Regions from separate parts of the Streptomyces sp. NBC_01460 genome, predicted to be linked through region 2. Evidence: riboswitches for the same ligand, from Rfam matches in the RefSeq annotation. Region 2 holds a riboswitch; the other holds the start of a gene.
The links. A riboswitch is a leader RNA that binds a small molecule or an ion and turns the genes downstream of it on or off. The one in region 2 is predicted to bind S-adenosylmethionine.

Region 1 (7,816 bases), 2.4 Mb from region 2:
TGTGGTGCTGCTGCGTGACCTGGGTCCGCTGCCGGAGAAGAAGCTCCGCTCGACCCTGTGGGCCAAGGGCAAGCAGCTGGTGAACATGAACACCATGGAGCCGCTGCGTCCCGAGGACGTCGTGGTCGGTTCGCTGACCTTCGCCATGCCCGAGGGGCTGGAGGAGGACGCGCACGACTTCCAGACGCAGATCGCCAAGGCCGCCCTGATGATCATCCGGATCGAGCCGGACAACATCAAGGACAAGCGCGAGCGTGAGTGGGCCCACGAGGGAATCGTGGCGTTCTCCAAGATCTGCACCCATGTCGGCTGCCCGATCAGCCTGTACGAGCAGCAGACGCATCACGTGCTCTGCCCGTGCCACCAGTCCACCTTCGACCTCTCCGACGGCGCCCGCGTCATCTTCGGTCCGGCCGGTCATCCCCTTCCGCAGCTGCGGATCGGTGTGAACAGCGAGGGCAACCTCGAGGCGCTCGGTGACTTCGAAGAGCCCGTCGGTCCTGCCTTCTGGGAGCGCGGATGAGTACTGCGACGGAAACACAGCGCAAGGCGCCCGCCGGTGAGCGGGTGGCCGACTGGGCGGACGGCCGACTGGGCATCTACGGCCTGGCCAAGGCCAACATGCGCAAGATCTTCCCGGACCATTGGTCCTTCATGCTCGGTGAGATCTGCCTCTACAGCTTCATCATCATCATCCTCACGGGTGTGTACCTGACGCTGTTCTTCCACCCGAGCATGAACGAGGTCGTGTACCACGGCTCGTACGAGCCGATGCAGGGCATCCGGATGTCCGAGGCCTACGCCTCGACGCTGGACATCAGCTTCGACGTCCGCGGTGGTCTGCTCGTCCGGCAGATCCACCACTGGGCAGCGGTGATCTTCCTCGCCGGCATGTTCGTGCACATGTTCCGGGTGTTCTTCACCGGGGCGTACCGCAAGCCGCGTGAGATCAACTGGCTGTTCGGCTTCCTGCTGTTCGTCCTGGGCATGTTCACCGGGTTCACCGGCTACTCGCTCCCGGACGACCTGCTCTCCGGAACCGGCGTGCGCTTCACGCAGGGCGCCATCCTGTCGATGCCGATCGTGGGCACCTACATCTCGATGTTCCTGTTCGGCGGGGAGTTCCCCGGCGGCGACATCATCGCGAGGTTCTACTCGATCCACATCCTGCTGCTGCCGGGCATCATGCTCGGGCTCGTGGTCGGCCACCTCATCCTGGTCTTCTTCCACAAGCACACGCAGTTCGCCGGGCCTGGCAGGACGAACAAGAACGTCGTCGGCATGCCGCTGCTGCCGGTGTACATGGCCAAGGCCGGGGGCTTCTTCTTCCTGGTCTTCGGCTTCATCGCGATCATCGCGGCGATCGCCACGATCAACCCGATCTGGGCGCTCGGCCCCTACCGGCCCGACCAGGTGTCCACGGGCGCCCAGCCGGACTGGTACATGGGATTCGCCGAAGGCTTCGTCCGTGTGATGCCGGGCTGGGAGATCAACCTCTGGGGCCACACGCTGGTCCTGGGCGTGCTGATCCCGCTGGTCCTGTTCGGTGTGATCCTCGCGGCCCTGGCGCTCTACCCCTTCATCGAGTCGTGGATCACCGGGGACAAGCGCGAGCACCACATCCTGGACCGCCCGCGCAACGCTCCGACGCGCACCGGTCTCGGTGTCGCCTGGGTGACGATCTACTTCGTCATGCTGATCGGCGGCGGCAACGACATCTGGGCGACCCACTTCAACCTGTCGCTCAACGCGATCAGCTGGTTCGTGCGGATCGCCTTCTTCGTCGGCCCGGTCGTGGCGTTCGTCGTCACGCGCCGGATCTGCCTCGGCCTCCAGCGCCGCGACAAGGAGAAGGTGCTGCACGGGCGCGAGTCCGGCACCATCAAGCGCCTTCCGCACGGTGAGTTCGTGGAGATCCACGAGCCGCTCAGCCCGGGGCAGCTGCACACGCTCACGGCGCACGAGCAGTACAAGCCGCTCGAGATCGGCCCCACGGTCGACGAGAACGGTGTCGAGCGCAAGCCGTCGGCGGTCCAGAAGCTGCGGGTCCGGCTCAGCAAGAGCTACTACGGCGAGGACAACCAGATCGCCAAGCCCACCGTCGAGGAGTACAAGGAGATCACCGAGGGCCACGGCCACCACTGATCACCAGCTGAACGCCACAGCGGGAGCCCCGTCCATCCGATGGACGGGGCTCTTCGCCGTCCCCGGGGCTGGATAGGGTGGAGGCATTCTTGTACCGGCTGTGGACCCCAGGAGCGGACCATGAACGTTGTGACCCCGGACGGCGGCGACAGCGTGGCGGCCCCTACCTGGCCCGGCGTGCTGACCCCCCTCCTGCGCGGTGAGGACCTGAGCGAGGACGACACGGCCTGGGCCATGGACCGCATCATGAGCGGCGAGGCCTCCGACGTGCAGATCGCCGGCTTCGCGGTCGCGCTGCGCGCCAAGGGGGAGACCGTCGGCGAGGTCACCGGACTCGTCCGCGCCATGTACGAGCACGCCCACACCATCCACGTGCCCGGCCGCACGGTCGACATCGTGGGGACCGGTGGCGACATGGCCAAGACGGTCAACATCTCCACCATGTCCGCGATCGTCGTCGCGGGGACGGGCGCCAAGGTCGTCAAGCACGGCAACCGGGCCTCCTCCTCGGCGAGCGGGGCCTCGGACGTCCTGGAGAAGCTCGGCGTCAACCTCGACCTGACGCCTCAGCGCGTCGTCGCGGTGGCCGAGGAGGCGGGCATCACCTTCTGCTTCGCCGTGAAGTTCCACCCGGCCCTGCGGTACGCCGCGAGGGCCCGCAAGGAGCTCGGCACGCAGACCACCTTCAACATCCTCGGCCCGCTCACCAACCCGGCCCGGGTGCGCTCCCAGGCCATCGGGGTCGCCGACGTGAGGATGGCGCCCATCGTGGCGGGTGTGCTGGCGGCCCGGGGGAATTCGGCGCTGGTCTTCCGGGGCGACGACGGTCTGGACGAGCTGACCACCACGGCGACCTCGCGGGTCTGGATCGTCCGTGACGGTGCCGTCCGCGAGGAGGCCTTCGACCCGCGTGACGTCGGCCTGGACCTGGTCCCCGTCGAGGCCCTGCGCGGCGCGGACGCCTCGTACAACGCGGACGTGGCCCGTCGGCTGCTCGACGGGGAGAGCGGCCCCGTACGCGACGCGGTGCTGCTCAACTCCGCCGCCGCGCTGGTCGCCCTGGACCCGGCGGAGGGCACGCTGAACGAGCAGCTCGCGGCCGGGATCGCGCGGGCCGCGGAGTCGATCGACTCGGGCGCGGCCAAGCGCGCGCTGGAGCGCTGGGTGGCGGCCAGCAACGCCTGAGGGCGCACGGTGTGAGCAAGGGCGCAGTCCGCATCGCGGACTGCGCCCTTGCGCGTCGTCACGGGTATGGCAAGATGCTGCGCAGGTCATGAGTGACAGCGACTACGGCCCCGGCCCGCTGTCCGGCAACCCTCCGTCCGTGGCGGGGTGCCCCGGGTGAAGACCAGGCCGCAGGCAGCGAGGTCTGTGGCAAGCGCGGGCCCCTCGGCATCGTCGGATGCCACCCCTTGGGGTCCTTGGTCCCAGGGAGCCTCTTGTGAGCAAGCGAATGCGATAGGGCGAGACGCCCTCCTCCGCACACCCTTTTCTCTGTTCCCCGTACTGCTGCCGTGTCCTGTCGGACCGCCGGTGCGTGGATTTCGCCTGCCTCTTACGGGAGTTCGCCATGTCTGTCACCACCGCTGCCGTCGACCAGTCGGTTTGTGCCCCGCTGCCGGTTCTGGGTGCCGATGTCACCGTTCCGCTCGTGACGGGCGGAGATGTCACCTACGCCGCCCTCGACTACGCGGCCAGCGCCCCGGCCCTCCAGCGGGTGTGGGACGACGTGGCCGCCTACGCCCCGTACTACGGCAGCGTGCACCGCGGTGCCGGCTACCTCTCGCAGCTCTCCACCGACCTGTTCGAGAGCAGCCGCGTGACCGTGGCGGAGTTCCTCGGCTGCCGCGCCGACGACCAGGTGGTCTTCACCCGCTCCACGACCGACTCCCTCAACCTGCTGGCCGCCGCGCTTCCCGCCGACTGCCAGGTGTTCGTGTTCGAGACCGAGCACCACGCCTCGCTGCTCCCCTGGCGCGACGCCCGGGTGACCTACCTCGACGCTCCGCGCACCCCTGACCAGGCGGTCGCCACGCTGGAGCGGGCGCTGGCCGCCCGTGACCCCCACGGGCCCGCGCTGGTCTGCGTCACGGGCGCCTCCAACGTCACCGGTGAGCTGTGGCCGGTGAGGGAACTGGCCGTCGCCGCCCACGCCCACGGCGCGAGGATCGTGCTCGACGCGGCGCAGCTGGCGCCGCATCACCCGGTGGACATCGCCGCGCTGGACGTCGACTGGGTCGCCTTCTCCGGCCACAAGCTGTACGCGCCCTTCGGCTCGGGCGTGCTCGCCGGCCGGTCCGACTGGCTGGTGGCCGCGGAGCCCTACCTCGCCGGCGGCGGAGCCTCCCGCAAGGTCGCCCGGCGCACCGACGGCGGCGTCGACGTCGAGTGGCACACCACCGCGGCACGGCACGAGGCCGGATCGCCCAACGTCATCGGCGTCTACTCCATCGCCGCGGCCTGCAAGGCCCTGACCGAGGCGGGCTTCGACCGGCTGGTCGCGCGGGAGCAGCAGCTCGTGACCCGGGTCCGCGAGGGCCTGGCCGGTGTCCCCGAGGTCAAGGTGCTCTCGCTGTTCGGCGACGACGCCCCGAGGGTCGGCGTCATCTCCTTCGTGGTCGAGGGATGGAACAGCTCGCACTTCGCCGCGGCGCTCTCCGCCGAGTACGGCATCGGGGTGCGCGACGGACTGTTCTGCGCCCACCCGCTGGTGCGGACCCTGCTGGGCAGCGAGCCGCAGGACCCGGGCGAGTGCGGCGCCCCGGAGGCCGCGCCGGGGGAGAGGTCCCTCAACGCCATCCGGGTGAGCTTCGGCGCGGGCACGCCGGACGAGCACATCGAGCGGTTCGTCGGGGCCGTCCGGGAGCTGGTGAGCAAGGGCGCCCGCTGGACCTACCGCACCGAGGAGGGCCGCTGTGTGCCCGACCGGGGCGCCGCGCAGGTCTGACCGGTCCGGAGACGGCTCCGGCGGGGGACGGAAGGCATGCCTTCCGTCCCCCGCCGGAGCCGTACGCGCAGGAGCCCTAGGCGTCGAGGCCGATGGCGAAGGCCGCCTCGAGGTCGTGCTGCGAGTAGGTGCGGAACGCCACGTGGGTGTCCGTCGCCTCCACGCCCTGGATCTTGCTGATCCGGCCCGGGATGACATCGGCCAGATCGTCGTGCCGGGCCACCCGGACCATGGCGATCAGGTCGTACGTACCGGTGACCGAGAAGACCTCGCTGACGCTGTCCAGCGCGGCGATGGCCTCGGCGATCTCGGGAATCCGGTCCACGCTGGTCTTGATGAGCACGATCGCGGTGATCACGGCTGTCTTTCTCCCTCGGTGGCCGTGGCTGGAGCTTTCACTCTAGTCCCCCGGAACCGGCCCCAGGCGTAGAGGAACCCGGCCCCGAAGCCCGCCACGTGGGCGAGGTAGGCCACGCCCGGCCCGCTGCCCGCGCTCTGCGCCGCCAGCCACTGCAGGACGAACCAGAACACGAGCACGATCCAGGCGGGGAAACGCAGCGGGAGGAAGAAGAGGAAGGGGAAGAGGCTGGTGACCCGGGCCCGGGGGAAGAGGTAGAGGAACGCGCCGAGCACCGCCGAGATGGCCCCCGACGCCCCGACCAGTGTCTGGTCGGAGTCCGCGTGCACCACCGCGTAGGCCGCCAGAGCGACGTAGCCGCACACGAGGTAGAAGAACGTGAACTCGGCGCGGCCCATGCGTTCCTCGGTCATCGCGCCGAACACGTGAAGGAAGAGCAGGTTGCCCAGCAGGTGCAGCCAGCTGCCGTGCACGAAGAGCGCGGTCAGCGGGGTCAGCGCCGCGTGCGCCGAGCCCTCCATGAGCTCGCTGGGGATCACGCCCCACCGCTCGAAGTACCCGGCCTGGGCGGCCAGGAGGGCGTCGGCGCCGCCGCCGACGGGATTGAACCCGGAGAGCGGGCTGATCAGGAACACCGCGCAGCAGAGAGCGACGATCCCGTACGTGACCGGGGCGCCGCCCGCCGCGGCCGCCGCCCCGAGCTCCCGGGCGCGCTCCCGCCAGTGGACTTCCCGCCGATCGATCACGTACAGAGCATGACGCACCCGGCGAGAACGGGACAGACCGCCTCGCCGTGTCGATAGGTATGCGCAAGGCCGTAGGGTTGCGGCAGGACATCCGCAGTTCGACGGCGCACCGCGAGATCGAAGACCTGGGCACGTACGAGACTCGACGAACGACGAAAGAGGACGCAACGATGACGACGGTTCCCCAGCCGACGGACGGGACCCGCTGGCGCTGCACGCTCTGCGGCAACCTCACCCGTTTCGATGTGACGCGCTCCTCGAAGGTCGTCGAGTACGTGCATCTCGACCTGGCCGGGGAGTCGAGTGTCGAGGAGCGCGAGGTGGTCAGTGAGACCATCGAGTCGGTGCGCTGTCGTTGGTGCAACGCCGTGGATCAGATCGAGCTGGTCGACAGGCCTGGTGCCGACTCCTGACGGGGCCGTGCGGACAGACATATTGGGGTGATGGATGGTGGAGCAGCCGACAGGCGGCGCCGGACCGGCCGACGCGGCCGACGGCACCGCGGAGTCGCTCGACCGTCCGCTGCCCGAGGGTGTGCGCCGCAAGGTGGTGGCGCTGGTCTCGGACGCCTTCGGCGGTCTGACCGTCGGCGAACTCCCCGCCCAACTGCGGCAGTACGCCCGCTTCACTCCCACCAGGCGGGCCAAGTTCGCGGGTAACGCGATGGCGGCCGCGCTGGAGAGCGATCCCGCCTTCCGGCGGCGCATCGGCGAGCGGGTCGGCCAGACCCAGCCGGAGCTGGCCGAAGCCCTCACGTCCGGTGCGCCGCCCGCCGCCGCCGATCCGGTCGACGTGGCCGCCGCCGCCTACGTGCTGCGCCCCGCCGGCTGGGCCAAGCTGGTCGCCGCCGCCGGCGAGGAGGTCCAGCGGGCGCACGCCGAGCGGGCGGACGAGGAGACCAGGCGCGAGCTGGAACGGCTGCGCGAGGAGCTCGACCAGGCCCGTGGCCAGACCAGGGCCGACACCGAGCGGCTGCGCTCGGAGCTTGAGTCCTCCCGCAAGGAGGCCGACTCCCTGCACCGCAAGCTGCGCAGCGCGCTCAGCGAGGTGAAGCGGGGCGAGGCCGCCCTGCGCAAGGCCGGGGCCGAGGCCGACGCCGTGCGCGCCGAGGCCGCGGCCCAGGTCTCCGCCGCCGAGAGCGAGTCCCGCCGGCTCAAGGCCCGGCTGGCCGAGGCGGAGGCCTCCGTCGAAGCGGGCCGCAGGGCTGCCAGGGAAGGACGGTCGGTCGAGGACATGCGGCTGCGGCTGCTCCTGGACACCGTGCTCGACGCGGCCCAGGGACTCCGCCGTGAACTGGCCCTGCCCCCCTCGTCGATCCGCCCCGCGGACGGTGTCGAGGCGGTGGAACCCGGCCGGATGTCACCGAAGGACATTGCGGCCAGGGCCCTTTCGGAGACCGATCCGGCGCTCCTGGACCAGCTGCTCGCCCTGCCGCAGGCGCATCTGATCGTCGACGGCTACAACGTCACGAAGACCGGCTATCCGCAGATGCCGCTGGAGAAGCAGCGGCTGCGCCTCCTCGGCGGCCTCTCCGTCCTCGCGGCCCAGACCGGCGCCGAGATGACCTGCGTCTTCGACGGCGCCGAGCTGGCCGTTCCCGTCCTGCTCGCGCCACCGCGC
Region 2 (7,816 bases):
GTCGACGATCGTCGTCTCGTCCTTGGTGATGACGACCTTGCGGGCGGTGCCGAGCAGGTCCAGGCCGGCGTTCTCCAGCTTGAGACCGACCTCCTCGGAGATGACGGTGCCACCGGTGAGGATGGCGATGTCGCCGAGCATGGCCTTGCGGCGGTCACCGAAGCCCGGAGCCTTGACGGCGACGGACTTGAAGGTGCCACGGATCTTGTTGACGACCAGCGTCGACAGCGCCTCGCCCTCGACGTCCTCCGCGATGATCAGCAGGGGCTTGCCCGACTGCATGACCTTCTCGAGCAGCGGAAGGAGGTCCTTCACGTTGCTGATCTTGGAGTTGACGATGAGGATGTACGGGTCGTCGAACGACGACTCCATGCGCTCCATGTCGGTGGCGAAGTACGCCGAGATGTAGCCCTTGTCGAAGCGCATACCCTCGGTGAGCTCGAGCTCCAGACCGAAGGTCTGGGACTCCTCGACGGTGATGACGCCTTCCTTGCCGACCTTGTCCATCGCCTCGGCGATCTTGGCGCCGATCTCGGTGTCGGCAGCGGAGATGGAGGCCGTCGAAGCGATCTGCTCCTTGGTCTCCACGTCCTTCGCCTGCTCCAGCAGAGCGGCGGAGACGGCCTCGACGGCCTTCTCGATGCCACGCTTGAGAGCCATCGGGTTGGCACCCGCGGCGACGTTGCGCAGGCCCTCGCGGACGAGCGCCTGGGCGAGAACGGTGGCGGTGGTCGTACCGTCGCCGGCGACGTCGTCCGTCTTCTTGGCGACCTCCTTGACCAGCTCCGCACCGATCTTCTCGTACGGGTCCTCGAGCTCGATCTCCTTGGCGATGGAAACACCATCGTTGGTGATCGTGGGCGCGCCCCACTTCTTCTCGAGGACGACGTTACGGCCCTTGGGGCCGAGGGTGACCTTGACGGCGTCGGCGAGCTGGTTCATCCCGCGCTCGAGACCGCGCCGTGCCTCCTCGTCGAACGCGATGATCTTGGCCATGTGAAGTGGTCCTCCCGGACAGGGGTGGATTTCTCCGGACCGAGAGGCGCCCGCGACGGACGGCCAGCGTGCTCAGTGGTTCCTTGCCCCACTGGGCCTGCGGGCCTCACCGGCCCGGTCCAAGTTTCTGTCACTCTCACCTGGAGAGTGCTAACGCCAATGATTAGCACTCGACCCCTGCGAGTGCAAGCGTCGTCCTCGGGATGTGGACAACCACCGGGGGCGAACAGAGGAGCGACAGGGCAGGCCGGGGACGCACGAGAGGCCCGCACCCCGGTGGGGGTACGGACCTCTCGCGCGTGAGTAGTGTCGTTGGCCGACCGCGCCGAGCTCAGCCGACGGCGAGCTTGACCATGTCCGCCTGCGGCCCCTTCTGGCCCTGCGAGATCTCGAATTCAACTCGCTGACCCTCTTCGAGGGTGCGGTACCCGTCCATCTGGATCGCGCTGTAGTGGACGAAAACATCCGCACCACCGTCGACCGCGATGAAGCCGTACCCCTTCTCCGCGTTGAACCACTTGACGGTGCCCTGAGCCATGCCTAACTCCCCTATTACTGGCCCTTGCACGAGCACCGCACTTCGCGGGCCCGGGTCAGAACTCACCCTCCGACAGGAGAGGGTGGCGTGCGCCGGAACGCGTCGACCGCGGCCGAATGTATCTGCCCAACTGCCCTCTGCAACAGGTCAATCGGACGAGAATTCTGGGCGCACGCGAGCGCACGGATAGGCGGAATTCATGGGATTCCAGGGCAAGTCGGGCCTGACAAAGGCCACTTATGCCTCAAGGGGTTCACGTACTTTGGCTACTTCTTGTCGCGGCCAGGCGCATTCTCATATGCGGGCGGCGCGGGTAGCTGCGGGGACTTCCCCAACTGTACCGCGCTCAACCATGCAGAATGCCCCCCTCCGCTTCTCTCGCGGAGGGGGGCATTCTGCTCACTCTGTGGAACCGGGCGGCCGAGCCGGCCCGTATCGCGCCTGCGGCGGTCAGCCTCCGGCGACGGCCGGGATGATGGAGACGCCGGCGCCGTCCGGGGTGGCCGCGTCCAGACCGCCCTCGAAGCGCACGTCGTCGTCGTTGACGTACACGTTGACGAAGCGGCGCAGCTTGCCCTGGTCGTCGAGGACACGGGCGCCGATGCCCGGGTGGTTCTGCTCCAGGGACGCGATGACCTCGGAGAGGATCGCGCCCTCCGCCGAGACCTCGGCCTGACCGTCCGTGTAGGTGCGGAGGATGGTGGGGATACGGACCTTGACGCTCATGTGGGTGCCTTCCTTCGGTCTCGGGTGGTCAGTTGGCGGCGGCGAGGCCCGCGTCGCGGAACGCGTCCAGGCTGGGCCGGATCGTCGCCGACAGGCCGGTCGTGGGGGCGACCGCGTCGAGCGTCTTGAGGCCGTCACCGGTGTTCAGGACCACGGTTGTCAGCGTCGGGTCGAGCAGGCCGGCGTCGATCAGCTTCTTCGTGACGCCGACGGTCACACCGCCCGCGGTCTCCGCGAAGATGCCCTCGGTCCGGGCCAGCAGCTTGATCGCGTCGACGACCTGCTCGTCATTGACGTCCTCCACGGCACCGCCGGTGCGCCGGGCGATGTCCAGGACGTACGGGCCGTCGGCCGGGTTGCCGATCGCCAGGGACTTGGCGATGGTGTTCGGCTTCTGGGGCCGCACGACGTCGTGGCCGGCCTTGAAGGCGGTGGAGACCGGGGAGCAGCCCTCGGCCTGGGCACCGAAGATCTTGTACGGCTTGTCCTCGACGAGGCCGAGCTTGATCAGCTCCTGCAGACCCTTGTCGATCTTCGTGAGCTGCGAGCCGGACGCGATCGGGATGACGAGCTGGTCGGGCAGCTCCCAGCCGAGCTGCTCACAGATCTCGTACGCCAGGGTCTTGGAGCCCTCGCCGTAGTACGGCCGGAGGTTGACGTTGACGAAGCCCCAGCCCTCGCCGAGCGGGTCGCCGATGAGCTCCGAGCAGAAGCGGTTGACGTCGTCGTAATTGCCCTCGATGCCGACCAGCTCGCCGCCGTACACCGCGGCCATGACGACCTTGCCCTGCTCCAGGTCGTGCGGGATGAACACGCAGGAGCGGAAGCCGGCGCGAGCGGCGGCGGCACCCACCGCGCCGGCGAGGTTGCCGGTGGAGGAGCAGGAGAGTGTGGTGAATCCGAAGGCGCGGGCGGCCTCGACGGCGATGGCGACGACACGGTCCTTGAAGGAGTGCGTCGGGTTGCCGGAGTCGTCCTTGACGTACAGGCCGCCGGTCACACCCAGCTCGCGGGCGAGGTTGTCGGCCTTGACCAGCTTCGTGAAGCCGGGGTTGATGTTGGGCTTGTCCGCGACGTCGGAGGGGACCGGCAGCAGCGGCGCGTAGCGCCAGATGTTGTTCGGACCCTCGGCGATTCGCTTCTTCAGCTCTTCGGGGGAGCCGCTCGGCAGGTCGTACGCCACTTCGAGCGGCCCGAAACAGGACGCACAGGCGAAAATGGGTCCGAGCTCGAAACGCTCGCCGCACTCGCGGCAGGAAAGCGCCGCGGCGGGACCGAGGTCCACGGCGGAAGAATTGGTGTTCGCTGCAACTGTCTGCACGGCCATGATGGCGGAGGCCCTTTCTCCTCATCTTCCTTGCGACGTATTTCGCCACAAGACGGAATTGGCACCTTCCCCACCGTGACCTCGCGGTCGGCAGGAGGGTTGCCGGGACTTCAACGGGCCGTTCCCTCAGTCCCTCTGGATGAGCGCTATGGCACCGGACCATGGATCCGGGCGTTTATTCGCGGACCGACCCCGACATGCGAGGGTCATCCGCGTTGTTCAAGACTGTAACCGAAGCACCGGACGGTTGAGATAGACGTCCGAACCGCGAGATGGATCACATACAGGGAGTATCGACCGTGCTGGAAGAGGTGGAACGCTGGCTGACCAGGCGTTCCTGGTCGGCTGCCGACCGCCCGCTGGACCGCCTCACGGCAGCGCGGGCGACGGATCCGCACCGCGCGCGGGTGAGCGTCGTCCTGCCCGCGCTGGACGAGGAGGCGACGGTCGGGGCGATCGTCGCGGAGATCCGGCGCGAGCTGATGGAGAAGGTCCCGCTCGTCGACGAGCTGGTGGTGATCGACTCCGGATCCACCGACGCCACCGCCGAGGAGGCGCGCCGGGCCGGCGCCCGGGTCGTGCACCGCGACGCGATCCTCCCCCGGATCCCCGCCCTGCCGGGCAAGGGCGAGGTCCTGTGGCGCTCGCTGCTGGTGACCAGCGGCGAGATCGTCTGCTTCGTCGACGCGGACCTGAAGGACTTCTCCGCGGACTTCGTCTCCGGCATCGTCGGACCGCTGCTGACCGACCCCTCGGTGCACTTCGTCAAGGCCATGTACGACCGCCCGCTCGGCGACGCGGCAGGACAGGGCGGCCGGGTGACCGAGCTGGTGGCCCGCCCGCTGCTCAATCTGCACTGGCCGCGGCTGGCCGGCTTCGTCCAGCCGCTGGGCGGCGAGTACGCGGTGCGGCGCTCCCTGCTGGAGCGGCTCCCCTTCCCCGTCGGTTACGGAGTGGAGCTCGCCCTGCTCGTCGACGCGCTGCACACGGTCGGCCTGGACGCGCTGGCGCAGGTCGACGTCGGTGTCCGCAGGCACCGCCACCAGGACGGCCAGGCCCTCGGCCGGATGTCGGCCGCGATCTACCGCACGGCGCAGCTGCGGCTCTCCCGGGGACCGCTCGTACGGCCCGAGCTCGTCCAGTTCGAGCGAGGACCCGGCGGTTTCGTCCCGCGCACCCACGCGGTGGACACCGAGGAGCGGCCGCCGATGCGGGACATCGCGGAGTACGCCTCCCGGGACGCGGCGTGACGCTTCTCCCGCCCGGCTCCACACCCGCTTCACGTTTGGCGGCTTCCCGAACGGGCTAGGTTCGGGTACATGGTCTCCGAGCACGCTGCCCAGGTCCTCGTCGCGTCCAATCGCGGCCCGGTGTCGTACGCACGGCGGGAGGACGGCACGCTCGACTCGAAACGGGGCGGGGGCGGGCTGGTCTCCGGCCTCAGCGCCGTCGACGACAAGCTGTGGGTGTGCGCCGCCCTCAGCGACGGCGACCGCGAGGCGGTGCGGCGCGGGGTGTCCGAGCCCGGCGTCCGGATGCTCGACATCGACGCGGAGGTCCACGCGGACGCGTACAACGGCATCGCGAACTCGGTGCTCTGGTTCGTCCACCACATGATCTACCAGACGCCGGTGGAGCCCGTCTTCGACGCGGAGTTCCGCCGCCAGTGGGCCTCCTACGAGGCGTACAACCGGGCCTTCGCCGAGGCGCTCGCCGAGGAGGCGGCCGAGGGCGCCGCCGTCCTCGTGCAGGACTACCACCTCTCGCTGGTCCCCGGCATCCTGCGCGAGCTCCGCCCCGACCTGCGGATCGGCCACTTCTCGCACACCCCCTGGGCGCCCGTCGACTACTTCCGGCTGCTTCCCGACGACATCGGCGAGCAGCTGCTCAAGGGCATCCTGGGTGCCGACCGCGCCGCGTTCCTGACCCGCCGCTGGGCCGACGCCTTCATCAGCTGCTGCACGGAGATCCTCGGCGGCACCGGCCACACCCGGATCGGGGTGCACGGACTGGGCGCCGACGCGGACTTCCTGCGCCGCCGCTCCCGCGAGGACGACGTGGACGAGCGCATGGAGATCCTCCGGGGCCAGGTGGGCGCGGACCGGCGCACGATCGTGCGGGTGGACCGCACCGAGCTCTCCAAGAACATCGTCCGCGGTCTGCACGCCTACCGGGCCCTCCTGGAGGAGCGCCCCGAGTGGCGCGAGCGCGTGGTGCACGTCGCCTTCGCCTACCCCTCACGGCAGGACCTCTCGGTCTACCGCGACTACACGGCCGAGGTCCAGCGGGTCGCCGACAGCATCAACGCGGAGTACGGCACGAAGGGCTGGACCCCGGTCCTGCTCCACGTCGACGACGACTTCGCCCGCTCCCTGGCGGCGTACCGGCTGGCGGACGTGGCGCTGGTCAACCCGATCCGCGACGGCATGAACCTGGTCGCCAAGGAGGTCCCGGTCGTCTCCGACCACGGCGTCGCGCTCGTGCTGTCCCGCGAGGCGGGGGCCTACGAGGAGCTGGGCGAGGACGCGATCGTGGTCAACCCGTACGACGTGTCGGCCACGGCGGCGGCGCTGCACGAGGCGCTGACGATGGACGCCGACGAGCGGGGCGCCCGCACGAAGCGCCTGGCCGCCGCCGCGACGGCGCTCCCGCCGCAGCAGTGGTTCCTGGACCAGCTGGACGCGCTGCGGGACGCCCCTAGCCCTGGGTGAGGTGCTGGGCGAGGGAGTGGAGCAGGTCCGCCACCGCTGCCGGGCCCGGGAGCACCAGGTCGGCGCGCTCGGCGAGTTCGGGGACCTCGGTGCCGCTGCAGACGAGCAGGCCCGCGACGCCCTCGGTGCGGAGCTTCTCGACGGCGGCGTACGCGGCGAGGTCGCCGAGGTCGTCACCGGCGTACAGCACCGCCTCGGCGCCGACCTCCTTCACGTAGCCCTCCAGCGCCACGCCCTTGTCCATGCCGGACGGGCGCAGCTCCAGGACCAGCCGACCCGGTTCGACGATCAGGCCGTGGCGCGCGGCGAGGCCGGCCAGCGGGGCGCGCAGGGCCTCGAAGGCGGCCTGCGGGTCGGCGGCGCGGCGGGTGTGCACGGCGACCGCGCGGCCCTTCTCCTCGATCCAGGTGCCGCTGTCGGCGCCCGCCTCCGCCAGCACGGCGGGGAGCTCCGCCCGGACGGCTTCGACGCCGGGGTCCTGGGCGGGGGCGTGGGCGGACCCGGTGGCGGCGTCCCAGCGTTCGGCGCCGTAGTGCCCGAGGACGACGAGGCGGTCCAGGCCACGCGCCCCGGCGAAGCCGCCGTACCGCACGGCGGTGTAGGCCGGCCGGCCGGTGATCACGGCGACCGCGGCGACCCGGGGGGCGAGCGCGGAGAGGGCCGGAACCACCCGGGGGTCGGCGCGCGACTGCTCCGGGTCCGGGACGATGTCGGCGAGCGTGCCGTCGAAGTCCAGCGCGACCACCGCGCGGCCGGGGCGGGCGAGGAGTGCGGCGAGGCCTTCGCGGCCGGCCTGGGTGGACGGGGACGGGAGGGGGTGTGCCGGGTTGCCCATGCGGGTGAGCGTAGCGGGCGGGCCGCCCGGCCGCGCGGCTTCCCGCCCCGGGGCACCGGCCCCGGACAGGGCCTCAGCGGCGGCCGCGCCTCGCTTCGCGGACCCGGCGCAGGCGGTTGACCGTGACCGGGTCCTCCTCCAGCGCGCGGCGGTCGTCCAGGAGTGCGTTGAGCAGCTGGTAGTAGCGGACCGGTGAGATGCCCAGCTCCTCCCGGATCGCCCGCTCCTTGGCGCCGGGGCCCGCCCAGGAGCGCCGCTCCAGGGCCAGGACCGCACGGTCCTGGCCGGAGAGCGGGGCGGTGGGGTCAGCGGGGTCGGGCGGGCCGGCGGTCATGCCGACCAACCTACCTACTCCGCGCTCTCCGCCTGCCGGGCCTTGGCCGCGATCTCCACGAGCACGCCCTCCGGGTTGCCGCCGGGCTCGACCGCGGAGCCGATCCTCTCCTTGACCGTCTCGCTGACCTGCGCCCACGACGTCTTGCCGAAGGGGGGCAGCTGCGAGTTCGGCAGCGCCGTCAGGAACGCGTGGAGCGACTTGTGCTTGCTGTCGGCCTCCATCGCGGCGGACGCGCTGCTGGTCACGGGGAGCAGGTCGTACTGGTCGGCGAAGGCCGTCACGTTGTCGTCCTTGTAGGCGAAGTCGAGGAACTTGCCTATCTGCGTCCGGTGGCCGTTCTGCTTGA

Region 1: another riboswitch for S-adenosylmethionine. It lies ahead of OG488_RS09975 (aminotransferase class V-fold PLP-dependent enzyme); the one in region 2 lies ahead of thrC (threonine synthase).

What each region holds. Positions count from the first base shown of each region.
Region 1 is NZ_CP109473.1:2,235,157-2,242,972, reverse strand. It holds gene qcrA (cytochrome bc1 complex Rieske iron-sulfur subunit) at 1-523, shown strand, start outside; gene qcrB (cytochrome bc1 complex cytochrome b subunit) at 520-2,145, shown strand; gene trpD (anthranilate phosphoribosyltransferase) at 2,266-3,330, shown strand; SAM riboswitch class IV at 3,415-3,532, shown strand; gene OG488_RS09975 (aminotransferase class V-fold PLP-dependent enzyme) at 3,716-5,092, shown strand; gene OG488_RS09970 (Lrp/AsnC family transcriptional regulator) at 5,169-5,450, opposite strand; gene OG488_RS09965 (rhomboid family intramembrane serine protease) at 5,447-6,196, opposite strand; gene OG488_RS09960 (hypothetical protein) at 6,367-6,609, shown strand; gene OG488_RS09955 (NYN domain-containing protein) at 6,647-7,816, shown strand, end outside.
Region 2 is NZ_CP109473.1:4,679,019-4,686,834, reverse strand. It holds gene groL (chaperonin GroEL) at 1-996, opposite strand, end outside; gene OG488_RS21020 (cold-shock protein) at 1,328-1,534, opposite strand; gene OG488_RS21015 (MoaD/ThiS family protein) at 1,985-2,260, opposite strand; gene thrC (threonine synthase) at 2,289-3,587, opposite strand; SAM riboswitch class I at 3,606-3,733, opposite strand; gene OG488_RS21005 (glucosyl-3-phosphoglycerate synthase) at 3,887-4,837, shown strand; gene OG488_RS21000 (alpha,alpha-trehalose-phosphate synthase (UDP-forming)) at 4,907-6,298, shown strand; gene otsB (trehalose-phosphatase) at 6,285-7,133, opposite strand; gene OG488_RS20990 (DUF3263 domain-containing protein) at 7,207-7,467, opposite strand; gene OG488_RS20985 (ABC transporter substrate-binding protein) at 7,482-7,816, opposite strand, start outside.